One region of the Alteromonas sp. ABH4_452 genome, then DNA from elsewhere that is predicted to be linked to it. Evidence: predicted binding sites of a transcription regulator. Region 1 holds the regulator's gene; each other region holds the start of a gene.
The links. The regulator sigma-54, encoded in region 1, starts transcription at its own class of promoters, with help from an activator protein. The targets are predictions, from matches to a motif close to GTTGGCACGNNNNTNGNNT.
Positions count from the first base shown of each region.

Region 2: the regulator sigma-54 is predicted to act here: its motif matches at 2,927-2,945, upstream of dps (DNA starvation/stationary phase protection protein Dps).
Region 3: the regulator sigma-54 is predicted to act here: its motif matches at 2,136-2,154, upstream of ACYX4N_RS14370 (DUF4097 family beta strand repeat-containing protein).

Region 1 covers NZ_CM149973.1:4,070,198-4,074,842, forward strand. The annotation lists gene lptB (LPS export ABC transporter ATP-binding protein) at 1-660, shown strand, start outside; gene ACYX4N_RS17460 (RNA polymerase factor sigma-54) at 734-2,215, shown strand; gene hpf (ribosome hibernation promoting factor) at 2,246-2,533, shown strand; gene ptsN (PTS IIA-like nitrogen regulatory protein PtsN) at 2,547-2,990, shown strand; gene rapZ (RNase adapter RapZ) at 3,074-3,919, shown strand; gene ACYX4N_RS17480 (HPr family phosphocarrier protein) at 3,919-4,191, shown strand; gene mgtE (magnesium transporter) at 4,365-4,645, shown strand, end outside.
Region 2 covers NZ_CM149973.1:3,353,230-3,357,874, reverse strand. The annotation lists gene ACYX4N_RS14350 (outer membrane protein assembly factor BamE) at 1-129, opposite strand, end outside; gene recN (DNA repair protein RecN) at 254-1,939, opposite strand; gene dps (DNA starvation/stationary phase protection protein Dps) at 2,355-2,864, opposite strand; gene nadK (NAD(+) kinase) at 3,125-4,000, opposite strand; gene ACYX4N_RS14330 (fatty acid cis/trans isomerase) at 4,091-4,645, opposite strand, start outside.
Region 3 covers NZ_CM149973.1:3,358,696-3,363,340, reverse strand. The annotation lists gene dkgB (2,5-didehydrogluconate reductase DkgB) at 1-455, shown strand, start outside; gene ACYX4N_RS14375 (sugar O-acetyltransferase) at 754-1,326, opposite strand; gene ACYX4N_RS14370 (DUF4097 family beta strand repeat-containing protein) at 1,368-2,039, opposite strand; gene ACYX4N_RS14365 (arsenate reductase family protein) at 2,553-3,047, shown strand; gene ACYX4N_RS14360 (DUF445 domain-containing protein) at 3,060-4,346, shown strand; gene tmpT (thiopurine S-methyltransferase) at 4,480-4,645, opposite strand, start outside.

The sequences.
Region 1 (4,645 bases):
AGCCTTTCAGTGTCTACCGGTCAAATTGTTGGTCTTCTCGGCCCTAACGGCGCTGGTAAGACCACCACTTTTTACATGATTGTAGGCTTAGTCAACTTAGACAAAGGCAAGATCGAAATTGATGATAATGAGCTTACTCACCAGCCAATGCATGAGCGCGCACGCCGCGGTATAGGCTACCTCCCGCAAGAGGCATCAATATTTAGAAAGCTTACGGTACATGAAAATATCATGGCCATTTTGCAAACCCGTAAAGATTTAAATTCACAGCAGCAAGAAGAAGAAGCAGATGCCCTACTTGATGAATTTAATATCAACCATATACGTAATAGTACGGGCATGAGCTTGTCAGGGGGAGAACGGCGTCGCGTAGAGATTGCTCGAGCTCTGGCAGCAAAACCACAATTTATTTTGTTAGACGAACCATTTGCCGGTGTTGATCCAATATCAGTTAATGATATAAAGAAGATAATACAGCATCTGCGAGATAGGGGTATTGGTATCCTTATCACGGACCATAACGTACGCGAAACATTGGATGTTTGCGAAAAAGCGTACATTGTGAGTCATGGCGAGCTTATTGCGCAAGGAACTGCGGAACAGGTTTTAAGTAATCAAAAAGTAAGGGACGTATACCTAGGCGAACAATTCAGGCTATAGTTAGTGTAACCGAATTGTCATTTTTCAGTTTCGCTCTGGTATATTTAATTTAGAGCATTTAAATAAGACGTAGATGAAACCATCTTTACAGCTAAAATTTAGCCAACAACTTACCATGACACCTCAGCTTCAGCAGGCTATTAAACTGCTGCAGCTTTCTACGCTTGATCTCCAGCAAGAGATACAAGAAGCCCTCGATTCTAATCCGCTTTTAGAAGTGGAAGAAGGTAACGACGAGCCACAAGTAGAAAAGAATAATGTCGATAGTGACGATAGCGCTGCTGAAGCGACCGCTTCTGCATCAAGCGATACGCTAGAAGCAGGAGATGCACTGGAGAAGAATGATCTTCCCGATGAGCTACCTATCGACAGTACCTGGGATGAGTATTATTCGGCTTCTTCCGCGCCTGCACCTGGCCCATCTAATGATGATGAACAAATCTTCCAAGGTGAGACCACAGAAGACATCCAAGAACATCTTCTTTGGCAAATGCGCCTCACTCATTTTTCAGATACTGACCGCGCTATCGCTACAGCAATCATCGACTCAATTGACGAATCAGGTTATTTAACCGTTACTCTTGACGACATCTTAGAAGCGGTCAACGACGATGATCTAGAAGAGCCTATCGAAATGGACGAAATAGAGTGTGTGCTTAAGCGCATTCAAATGTTCGACCCCATTGGTTCAGGTTCTCGTACACCTCAAGAGTGTCTTATGGTGCAATTGCGCCAGTTTTCAGAAGACACACCGTGGCTTGCTGAAGCGAAGCAGCTTATTGAGGAATATTCAGACTTACTGAGCAGTAAAGACTACCGCACGCTAATGCGTAAGAGCCGATTGAAAGAAGATCAGCTGCGCGAAGCAATGCGTTTACTTCAAACCTTGAATCCTCGCCCAGGTAGTGCTTTAGTTACTAAAGAGCCTGAGTACGTTATTCCTGATGTCTCAGTAACCAAGAAAAATGGCCGTTGGGTGGTTGAGCTGAACCCCGACAGTCTGCCTAAATTAAGCGTAAACCAACAGTACGCAGCGATGAGTCGTCGTGCCAAGAACAGCAGCGATTCACAATTCATCCGCTCACACATGCAAGAGGCCAAGTGGTTCATAAAGAGCCTTGAATCTCGCAACGATACCTTAATGAAGGTTGCAAATTGCATTGTGCAGCAGCAAATGGGCTTTTTTGAGCACGGCCCGGAAATGATGAAACCAATGGTGCTAAATGATGTCGCAGAAATGGTAGATATGCACGAATCGACTATTTCGCGTGTAACAACGCAGAAGTATATGCATACGCCCCGTGGCATCTTCGAATTGAAGTATTTCTTCTCAAGCCACGTAGCAACAGAGTCAGGTGGTGAGTGTTCATCTACAGCGATTCGTGCATTGATCAAGAAGTTAGTGGCTGCGGAAAATCCTAGCAAGCCGCTAAGTGATAGCAAGATTGCTTCATTGTTGGCCGAGCAAGGCATAAAAGTCGCTCGGCGAACAATAGCAAAATACCGGGAATCATTGTCGATCCCGCCGTCGAACCAACGCAAAAGCCTTATTTAAACGGGCTTAATAATATAAGGAAGACGAAATATGCAAATCAACCTTACTGGTCATCATGTCGAAATCACCGACTCTTTGCGTAATTATGTCGATACGAAGTTCAGCAAACTTGAACGTCACTTTGATCACATTTCTAATGTGCATGTCATCCTGAACGTTGAAAAATTAAATCAAAAAGCTGAAGCGACTGTTCATTTAAGTGGCGCTGAAGTATTCGCATCCTCAGAAAATACCGACATGTATGCGGCGATTGACAGCATGGTTGATAAACTCGACCGGCAGGTAATCAAGCATAAGGAAAAACTGAAAAAACATTAGTAGTTAATTGAGCATGGATATACAAGCCATCGTAAGTCTGGACCGCACCGAGTGTGCGGTTCAGTGTAATAGTAAAAAGCGAATTCTTGAGATCATCGCTGATATCGCTGCCAAGCATAACGACAACATCGACCAGGCAACGGTTCTAAATAGCTTGATGGCTCGAGAACGTATGGGTAGCACGGGTATTGGTAACGGGATAGCACTGCCTCACGGTCGCTTGGCCGGCCTTGAGAAGGTAATAGCAATCGTTGTAACAAGTACACCAGCTATCAACTTTGATGCCCTAGACGAAAAGCCCGTAGACATATTCTTTGCTCTTCTCGTTCCCGAAGAGCAAACCGAAGGACACCTTCAGACACTGGCTACCGTAGCCGGTAAGCTAAGCGACAAAGAAACGATTAAAACAATACGTCGTGCAACAACCAGCGACGAAATTATTTCTGCATTAAGTTAAACAAAAAGTGCCTACACCTCATAGGTAGGCGCTTTATTCGACAACTCGTATGTGATGAAACCAGAATATAAGGGAGAGTTTAGGTGAAGCTGATCATAATCAGTGGTCGTTCGGGGTCTGGTAAGTCTGTCGCACTTCGCGCATTGGAAGACTTAGGTTATTACTGTGTTGATAATATCCCAGTAAATTTGCTTCCCACCCTCACCCATACTGTTGTTGATGAATACGATCAAGTTGCGGTAAGTATTGACGTTAGGAACCTACCCAAAAACCCTGACGACTTGGTAGAGATTCTAGACTACCTGCCTTCTTCTTGGTCGATGACTATAGTGTACATTGACGCAAGCGATGACGTTCTGGTTAAGCGTTTTAGCGAAACTCGCCGTCTTCACCCTTTAGCTAAGCTAAATAAGTCTCTATCGGAGGCTATTAGGGCGGAGTCTGCGCTTCTTGCGCCAATTACTGAACGCGCCGATTTATACCTAGATACAGACAAGCTAACAATACATCAACTCGCCGAATTGATCCGTGAACGTATATTGGGTAAGAAAAGTTCACGCCTTGTTCTTGTCTTTGAGTCGTTTGGCTTTAAACACGGCATACCTAAAGATGCTGACTACGTTTTTGACGCGCGTTTTTTACCTAACCCGCATTGGGAGCCAGACCTTAAACACTTAACTGGGTTAGATGCCCCCGTGGAAGTATTTTTAGGCTCACAACCCGTAGTAACCAAATTTATTTGGCAGATTCAAAACTTGATGACCACATGGCTTCCCCATTTAGAACGCAACAATAGAAGCTATGTGACTGTGGCTATCGGTTGCACTGGCGGCCAACACCGCTCAGTCTATATTGCCCAAACCTTGTCGAAAACGTTCAGCGAAATACACCCTGATGTTCAAATTCGTCACAGAGAGTTGAACCAGTAATGACTATTCAAAAAACGCTTACAATCGTCAATAAACTAGGCTTACACGCCAGAGCAGCCACGCAATTGGTTAAGCTTGCTAATCAGTTTCATGCCAAAATCATTTTGAAAAAAGGCGATAAAGAAGCCGATGCAAGCAGCGTCTTAGGCTTGATGATGCTGGAAAGTCACCAAGGTGAACAGGTAGATGTTATTGTCGATGGTGATGATGCGGTCGATGCACTTGCTGCCATTGAAGAGCTGATTGAGGGCAGATTTAACGAAGACGAATAGTCTCAACCCGAATATCTCTTGACGAATTAATCAACAGCTAGCTTAGTAATTCCAAATTCTTGCGTAAAAGCCACGCAATTATCATGACAGACTTAATATAATTGCGATATTCTACGCACACTTAGGCTACACAGCCTTTATTTTCCATATCAGCTTAGTAGGAATAACGCCTTATGGCAGAAGCGCTTGTTTCTAAATACGTACAAACCCAATTACGCGCACTTAACGCAGCGTTGATAAACGGTCAATTTGTATCTGTACGTAAGCTTCTGCTTGAACTTCCCCCTTCAGACGTTGCGCATATTCTCGAATCTAGCCCTAGCAGGACCCGTGATGAGTTGTGGGAGCTAATTGATAGCGACTTTCACGGTGATATTTTAGAAGAACTCTCTGATGATGTTCGAAACGGTATTATCACAAAGATGCTCCCCGCCAATGTGGTTGATGCACTTGA
Region 2 (4,645 bases), 720 kb from region 1:
GCGCAGCTTTTCAACGTCTCTTTGATCAAGGAAGTTTCCCTGGGGAACGTCGATACGATATATCCAGTTCGAGCAAGCGGTTGATGTAAGTGTGATACCAAGAATTACTAATAGGTGTTGCAACTTCATGCGTTAATTTGTCCAGTATTGCCTTTGTTAGTGCCAGCGAATTTCGCGAAGGCGAATTTCGAGGCTGTTTTATTGCAAGCGCGAAGGCATGCTACATTGACAACTATGACCAATCAACTGCATTTTAGTTCGATGCTGCGCTTTTTAGCAGTTCTTTTGCGTTTGCTAAGGCCGATTTGGTCACTTTGTCACCGGCTAGCAATCTCGCTAACTCATCAATACGGTCTTGCTTGGTAAGCGGTAGCATTTGAGTTTCTGTGCTTTCCCCATCAGTGAGTTTAGTGACGAACAGCTGGTTATGCGCCTGCGCAGCTACTTGTGGCAAATGCGTAACACACATTACTTGTGACTGCTTGCCCAGTTTTCGTAAAAGGCCGCCAACGATAGATGCAGTTGGCCCGCTGATACCTGTATCTACCTCATCGAAAATCATGGTAGGCGTTGCGTGATTGTCACTTGCAATTACCTGAATAGCCAGCCCTATACGCGATAATTCACCACCTGACACCACTTTTTCTAATTTGTCTGCATCCTGACCCGGGTTGGTAGAGACTTTGAACTCGACAGTATCAAGACCTGAGCTAACAGGCTTCTTAAGCTCATCGTACTGAATTTGAATATCTACTTTTGCATGAGGCATATTCATTTGTCGAATTTGAGCCTCAATGTCTTTACTTAACTTACCAGCAGCACGTTGTCTGCTTTCAGACAACCCTTTGGTCGCAGTTAGGTATGTTGCTCGCGCTTCTTCTACTTCGCCTTCAAGTGTACCTAACAGTGTTTCTTGTTCAGATAGTGAATTGAATTCAGCGGCTAGCTCTTGATGGTGTTGATATAGCCCTTCTGGCATAACGCTATGTTTACGTGCCAGCTCCATTGCCTTAGCATAGCGCGCTTCAACTTGCTGTAGACGAAGCGGGTCAATTTCTAATTGATCGCAGTAGCTACGCAGCTCTCCCGCAGCTTCTTCTACTTGAATTGCCGCGTCGTTTAATAATGCTATCATAGGCGTTAGACTTGCATCATGGGCTTCTAATTCGCCTAAGCGCTCAATGCTGCTTTGAATCACTGATAAAGCATTGCCCTCATCATTTTCATATAAGTTGTACACGCTAGTCTGCGCTTGTTCTAAAAGACTTTGACCATTGCTTAAGCGCTTGTGCTCTACTTCCAACTCTTCGAACTCGCCCTCTTCAATAGCAAATTCATCGAGCTCTTGCACCTGATAGGTTAACAGCTGAATTCTATCTTCTCGCTGCTGTGCTTGCTCTTGAAGTGTCTTTAGTGTGCGTTGCTTATCACGCCAGATTGAATGAGTTTCGGCAACTTGCGCTAACAATTCATCATGCTTAGCGTAACCGTCAACTAGATCTCTTTGATGATCTTCTTTCAACAGTTGCAGGTGTGTGTTTTGACCGTGAATGGCTAACAAATATTGGCCTAAGCCTTTTAACTGCTGAAGCGAAGCGGGGGTACCATTGATAAACGCTTTTGAACGACCTTCTTTAGAAATAACTCTGCGAATAAAGCAGCTGTTTTCATCCTCGTCTGAGGTAAGTTCATGTTCATCGAGAAAAGCTTTAGCTAACGCGTTATTGCTCAAAGAAAAGTGTGCGATGATTTCAGCTTTCGTACTTCCTTTACGCACAGCGTTTGCGTCGGCACGTTCGCCTAAGCACAAGCTTAACGCATCAATAGCAATTGATTTACCTGCGCCGGTTTCACCGGTTATTGCAGTCAACCCGTTTTCCAGTTGAACCGATAATTGTTTTACAACAGCAAAATTAGAAATAGAAAGATGCGCTAACATAACCACACTCGAATAAGTTGAACATGATGATATATACAGTAACTGATAATATATACAGTATTTTGGCTGTGTAAAGTTAAGTCGTGAAAAAATTACGCTAAAAATAAAAAGGAAGCTAATAAAGGCAGAGAAATCAATGTTATAAGTTCTGATGGTTATGTGAGGTTATGAGTAACCTGCAGAAACGAAATTAATGAGAATGCGTTTTTTACAGAAATCTATATAGTACTAATCTAAGTGAAATTCGACAGCAAAAAGCCTATCTATGAAGAAAGCTAGCAAGCCAATACGTTGACTGCTGTAACGGTTTTTTAAAACTAAACAACAAAAAGGAGAGCCTAAGCTCTCCTTCAGAATTTTAACTTCAATTAAATTGTTAACAGTCAGATAACTATCTACGATTCAATAATAATGTTTATTGCTTCAATTCACCGCTTCCAGATTCAATATGTGCGCGTACGAACCACTGAAATTGTTCTAAGTCTGCCAGCTGACCGGTGATCATATCTTCCGATACTGGGTCAATTTCACCAAGAAGCTCTAGCACCTTTCTATGGTCGCCATTTACACCATCATATACAGCATCTAGTGCTTTAAGGTGGTCAAGTACTAGACCTTTTCCTAGTTCGTAATCGTTCCAGCTGCGACCTTCAACAATGGCTTTTGGTGTGCCCTTTGGTACGCCGCCTAAGGTTGCAATACGTTCGGCAATGGTGTCTGTCATTTCGCGTACTGCATCTACCTGAGGGTCTAGCATTTCATGTACGCCAATAAAATTTGGTCCTACCACATTCCAGTGAATGTGCTTTAAGGTTAACTGTAGATCTAATAGTGCAACCAATCGCTGATCCAATACCTTAATTGTTTTGGCAGCAGCATCGTTATCCATTCCTGGGGCTGTAAATTTGATATTGGTGTTACTCATGATATCTCCTATTGAATGTAAATAAATCAGCACGATGTCAAACATCAAAAGGGGCCGAAATCTCACTAGCCCTGTGCCAACAACTTACCTAGACATTTGCAACGGGTATGCCGAAATCTGAGAGTTTTATAAGTACGCGTTTTTAATAGAGAAATAGGGAAAGATTAAAAAATCTTTATTTTTCAAGCCTGTAGCAATTAAGAAAATGCTACAGGCTAATGTAATAAATGCACATTAGAAATGATGAGAAAGGAATGAGGCTAGTAAAGCTTACTGCCCCAACCTAGCTTTTTGCGAAGTACGTTAAAATAGCTGTAACCCTTGGGGTGAACAAGATGAAGCTTGTCTACGCTTTTGTTGATGCGGATTTCATCGCCAGGCAATACGGGTAGAACAATGTGGCTATCACAACTTACCTGCAAGGAATCACTGTTTACCTTTGACACTTTCATCGATACCTGACTGTCTGCATCAACAACTATGGGGCGACTGCTCAGTGTATGAGGAAACATGGGTACTAAAGTTAGCGCATCAAGCTTTGGCATAATAATAGGGCCGCCGGCAGAAAGAGAGTATGCAGTCGAGCCTGTAGGTGTGGCGACAATCAATCCATCGCTTCGCTGACTAAATACGAATTGCTCATCGATATAAATTTCAAATTCCATCATATGAGCAACTTTACCGTGATGCAGCACCACTTCGTTTACGGCAGAGTTGTTACTTTTAAGCTTTTCGTGCCGATAAACTTCGACTTCAAGTAAGAAGCGCTCTTCAACCACGCACTCTCCATTGAAGATAAGGTCAAGCTGTTGAACGATATCATCAGGGTGGATGTCTGTTAAAAAACCAAGATTACCGCGGTTTACGCCTACAACATGGATGTCAAAACGCGCCAGTACACGGGCGGCACCAAGCATGCTGCCGTCACCACCTACTACAACGGCAAGGTCAGCCTCTTTGCCAATAGTAACAAGGTTACAGCTTTTGACGTTTTCAGTTTCAAGCTCTTCAGCAATACTTTCCTCAACTAATAGTTTGCAGCCTTTGGCTAATAAATATTCGGCAAGAATATTTAAGCTGTCATGGGTTGCAGCGTGCTGAGGTTTTCCAATTAAAGCAACGGTTTGATAGGGCATGGAATGCTAATGTCCTTTCATTTCCAATGGTCGGACATTAGCACAGGTATTTTGCAAAAGAAAAGCGTAAAACGTTACAGAGTGCAAGGTTTAGCGATCTTCTAATCGATTATAGTCGAGCAGGCCGCCTTCAATAGGGTAGTGCTCGCTAGACCACTGAATCAATTTGTCGCTAAAGGCCCAAAAATTAGGGTTTGTTCGGCGCATAGCGACATTGTCGAGCAAAGCTTGGTAATCAGCTTCACTTTTAATTGTCTTCAGCATTTCTATCGACGCATTAACGCCAGAAGCGTTGATATACCAAAACGCATCGGGATAGCTACCCAAAATTCCATGCACCAGAGTAATTGAGTCTTTAGATGGCTCGCGATTTTCTTCTTCTTCGAACAGACTGTTCACATTGTAGTGGGCACTGTTCCTAAGGGCAGTAAACACATCTATGTTATCTGAATTTTGGTCATCTTTTACCACAATCATGGTTGTTTCAGGCATCAGCGTGGCTTGCTGGGCAGGGAGCGAGTTTAAACTCGCTAGCGCTTCGTACTGCTCGGTTGATAACAAGCGTTTATTATACGTTGAGGCTTGCGGCTGAACTCTAGCTAAGTGCTTCGATAGCAATTGGTAGAGTTCTTTTAGCGGGCGTTC
Region 3 (4,645 bases), 710 kb from region 1:
AGGCGAAAGAGCTAGGACTTACGCGTCATATAGGGGTATCTAATTTCACTATCGATTTGCTAAACAAGGCTGAAGAAATTTTAGGTGAAGGCGAAATGTACACCAATCAAATTGAAATACATCCTTTCATGCAAAACAAAAAAGTAGTGGAAGCTGGCAAGGAAAAAGGCATTAGAGCTACCGCGTACATGCCGTTTGCTGTGGGAAAAGTAATGAAAGACGAAACGCTTTTAAACATTGCTCAAGACCATAATGCTACGCCGGCGCAAGTGGTATTGGCGTGGATGGAAAAACGTCACATTTACGCGATTCCTTCATCAACCAGTGAATTACACCTAGCGGAAAATTTAGCTTATGGTGGGGTTAAACTTAGTGAAGAAGAGCTTGTTCTTATTGATGATCTGGATAATGGCGAACGTATTGTTAACCCCGATTTTGCGCCCAGCTGGGATTAAGGCTTAACAAAGCTAGCATTTTGTTAGGGTGTATATAATACGGTGAATAAGGCTAGCGTAAGTTTACTAGCCTTGTCTTGTTTCGTTGTATTCGACATCAATTTAAGGCCGCTTTATTGGTTACATCCGCGGCCTTTTAATACTTCTTATTTCAACAAATACAATCGATTGAGTGATTAGAGGGAATGGTGAGTTCGTTGAAAAAGGCCTTTTTCAGAAAAGCTTTGTTCAAAAAAATGCCGTCTACATATGCTTTCATTCATAAAAGCTTCCATTCATAAAGCCATCGGCTAAATCGTTAAACACTTTGAGCGAAGGGTTCAATCTCTTTGATTACTTTGGCTGGGTTACCGCCTATGACTAGGTTATCTCCAAAAGATTTGGTTACCACCGCGCCAGAAGCCACAACCACATTATCACCCAATGTCACACCAGGGTTTATTACCGCCATCCCACCAATCCAGCAGTTATTACCGAGAGTAATAGGCTTGGCGAACTCTATACCTGTTGCTCTTTGCGCGGGGTCTATAGGGTGGGTGGCTGTATAAAGCCCTACTTGAGGCGCAATCATACAGTTGTCACCAATGGTCACCTTTGCCGCATCCAAAATGACACAATTAAAATTGGCATAAAAGTTTTCGCCAACGTAAATATTTTCGCCGTAATCGCATTTAAACGAAGACTCGATGTATAGTCTTTTTCCTGTGCTGCCAAACAATTGTTTTAGCAATCTAGTACGCTTTTTGTGGTCACTTTGACAAGTTGCATTAAGCTCGTCTAATTGAATACGGCATTGCTTACGCAACGCCGTTAAGGTTTTGTCTGAGGGGTAATATAAATCGCCAGCAAGCATTTTTTCATGTTCAGTCATGTATTTCCGAAACATCAAGCCTTGTTGTTAAAGCGGCTACGTTACTTTGCACCGCCGTAGCTTACAACGATTTTTTGCTTTAGTTCATCGCTCTCAATATCTAAATTTACAGGGCGATGTAAAATGATGTTGCCATCTACAGTAACAGAGGCACTAATTGATAGCGTGGGTTTGTTATCCGACTTTTTACCCCAAGAGCTTTCACTTTCCTTATATATGATATCGCCTAAAACGTGAGATGAGCCAGATAACGTAATATCGCCGTTTAATGTTTTGATGTGTTTCTCAATGGTTGTATCAACAGCGGTGATATCACCGTTTACAGTTTCAACGCTAGCGCCAATCATGCTTTGTCCAGGAAGCGTAACATTTCCATTTACCGTCTCGATCCCCTTAACCACACTCAGGTTCGTATCTGCGCTCACATCGCCATTTACAATATCAATATTTCGGACAGTCACATGGCTACCCATTTCTAGGTTTCCATTAACAATGCTAACTTCATCTGCGCCGCCGTGATCATTAATTTCTACGTTGCCATTAACCGAAGATATATCCCCAGCATGCTTTCCTTCGGCAATGTCGATATTACCCAGAATTGAACTGAAATCACTGCCTTCCAAAGCGTTTGCATTGCCGACATGGATGACACAGCCACTTAGTAGAGAAACGGAGAGCAACATAGCAGCACTGGCAATTATCGACTTTTTCATATTCTAATATCCTTAATGGTTTTTATATACTTTAGATAGCACGCTTTTAAAGTTTTCGTTCTAAACACAAATTAAGATGTGTTAGTGATATGCATTTATCACATATCGTGCCATCAATAAAAGTTATTTAAAATCAGTGGGTTAAAGATATTTGTTAACTGATTTAAGAAGGCTTGATGACGTAATAGATAACTTTGTAGCCACATCTGCCAATAGATGGCGAATTTAACCATTTACAATCAAATGTACCGAAATTCAGAAAGAGACAGACACTTTAATTTTAGTAGATACCTTTTAGTTACTAATTTCATCTTTTAAGTGTGTGTCCAAGAAGTACAGGTAGTTATTTGGGTGTGTGTCCACGAAGTACAGGCGTGAAGTGATTAGTTTGCAGAAGAGCAAGTGTGTGTCCACGAAGTACAGGCTGGGTATTTAGCCTCATTAGGTGACTGTCTTCGAACTTAAACAGTATGTTGGTATTTATAGTTTTATTTTTTGTTGAGGTGAATAACGATGATAAAGATCTATCACAATCCAGAATGTGGAACGTCTAGAAATGTACTTGCAGTGATTAGAGCTGCGGGATATGACGTGGAGGTTATTGAGTATTTAAGTGTAGGGTGGGAGCGCGAGCAGCTGAGCTATTTATTGCATGCAGCAGGCTTGACCCCTCGACAAGCGCTTAGGACAACAAAGTCGCCAGCGGCTGAGTTAGGGGTGCTTGATGAGTCGGTCAGTAACGAAGCTATCTTCGAACTCATGCTGAAGCATCCTATCCTAGTGAATAGGCCTATTGTTTGCATTCCTAAACATGAATATGAAAAAACAGCTTCATTATCTTCCGACGCAAATGAAGATAATGCTGTTGCTGATAACGCGAAAGAAACAGTAAAACTATGTCGCCCTAGTGAAGCTGTATTGGATATTTTACCGGTATGGCCAAAAGGCCCTTTTGCTAAAGAAGACGGTACACCATTAATTGACCAAGACGGTGAACGAGTAATTTAAACGGAGTAGTTTATGACGGACAAATATGCACAGCTCAACAAAGCCAAAAGGCTCGCATTGGCCTGTTTGGTTTTTGCTGCTGGTGTATTTGTCTTCACCGTTTTACTTCCCAAGTTTTATCCAGACTTACAAGGTGCATGGTGGTTAGGCCTTATCAAGATGGCGAGTGAGGCGGCGCTTATAGGTGGCCTAGCTGATTGGTTTGCTGTGACGGCACTATTTAAGCCAATCCCTGCGAAGTACCCCATTCCTCACACCAATATCGTGGCTAGCAACAAGTCCGTTATCGCTAATAACTTATCATTGTTTGTTAAAGAGAAGTTCTTTCATCCCGAAGCAATAGAAAAACTGATTCGCGACAGCGACCCTGCGAAGGGCGCTGGAAGATGGTTGTCACAAGAGAGAAACGCTACTCGCTTAAGTCGCTTTCTATGTGACGCCTTTGCCGGCGTGTTACGTGTACTTGATGACAAACCCGTAAAAGCATTTATTGCTAAAACTGCGCAGAAGGGCATTAAACAACTTGATCTTGGGCAATTGATGGCAACCTCGTTGAGCGCTGTTACGAAGGAGCGCCAGCACCAAGTTGTGCTTGATAGGGTGTTAGGGAAGTTAGCCACGCTGCTTGCAGAGCCAGAAACCCAAATATATATAGCAGACACGTTAGTGGTATGGCTAAAAACCGAATACAGTCGTATTGAAAAGCTATTGCCGTCTAGCTGGCTAAGCGAGCAGGGGGCTCTCATCGCTGTTAAAGCGGTTTCGAGTATCTTAGAAGATATATACGAAGATGAGCACCATCCTATTCGCCATGCGTTCGATGAGCAAGTACACGAATTTCTTTACGAATTACAGCACAGTCCGTTAATGGAGAAGAAGGTAAACAGCTATCGGGAAAAACTCATCAATGACCCAGCGTTAAACGCATACGTTCAGCAATCATGGGCTAAATTCCATCAATGGCTTTTAACGTCGCTTGAAACGCAAAATGGTAAAGCAGAAATAAAGGTGTCGGGCCTTTTGAAAGATTTGGGCATAACGTTAACGCAAGACAGTGAGTTAGCAAAAGCGTTTAATAAACACATTGGAGAAGCGGCTAAATATATGGCGCCTGAGTTGGCTGAATTTCTAACCCGTCACATACGCGATACCATCAATAGTTGGGATGAACGTGAAATGGCTGAGCAGGTAGAACTAAATATTGGTCGTGACCTACAAAAAGTGCGCATAAACGGTACCATCGTCGGAGGTCTAATAGGTGCAATATTGTTTGGGGTTGAGGCGTTGCTGGGCCTATAGCCATTTATTTAAGCAAGTCGCATTAGCAGACATAGTATGCATTACGTAAATGTCGCTCTGTTAATCAGCGCTAAACGCAAACTAAAAAGTAACTACTTCAGCGCTTCGTATTGGCAACGGATCTTAAAAATGTCTACTTCGCCGTTAGCGCAAATACCAAATTATCTGCGTCTACTTTGCCTTTCAAGCCGCCTTCAAGCACAGAGCGCTCTAACCTTTGAATGTTGTAGTCGCCAGCATAAAGTGTATCAACGGTTTTTTCGTTTACGCTAAATGGAGGGCCGGCCATTTCATTCTGG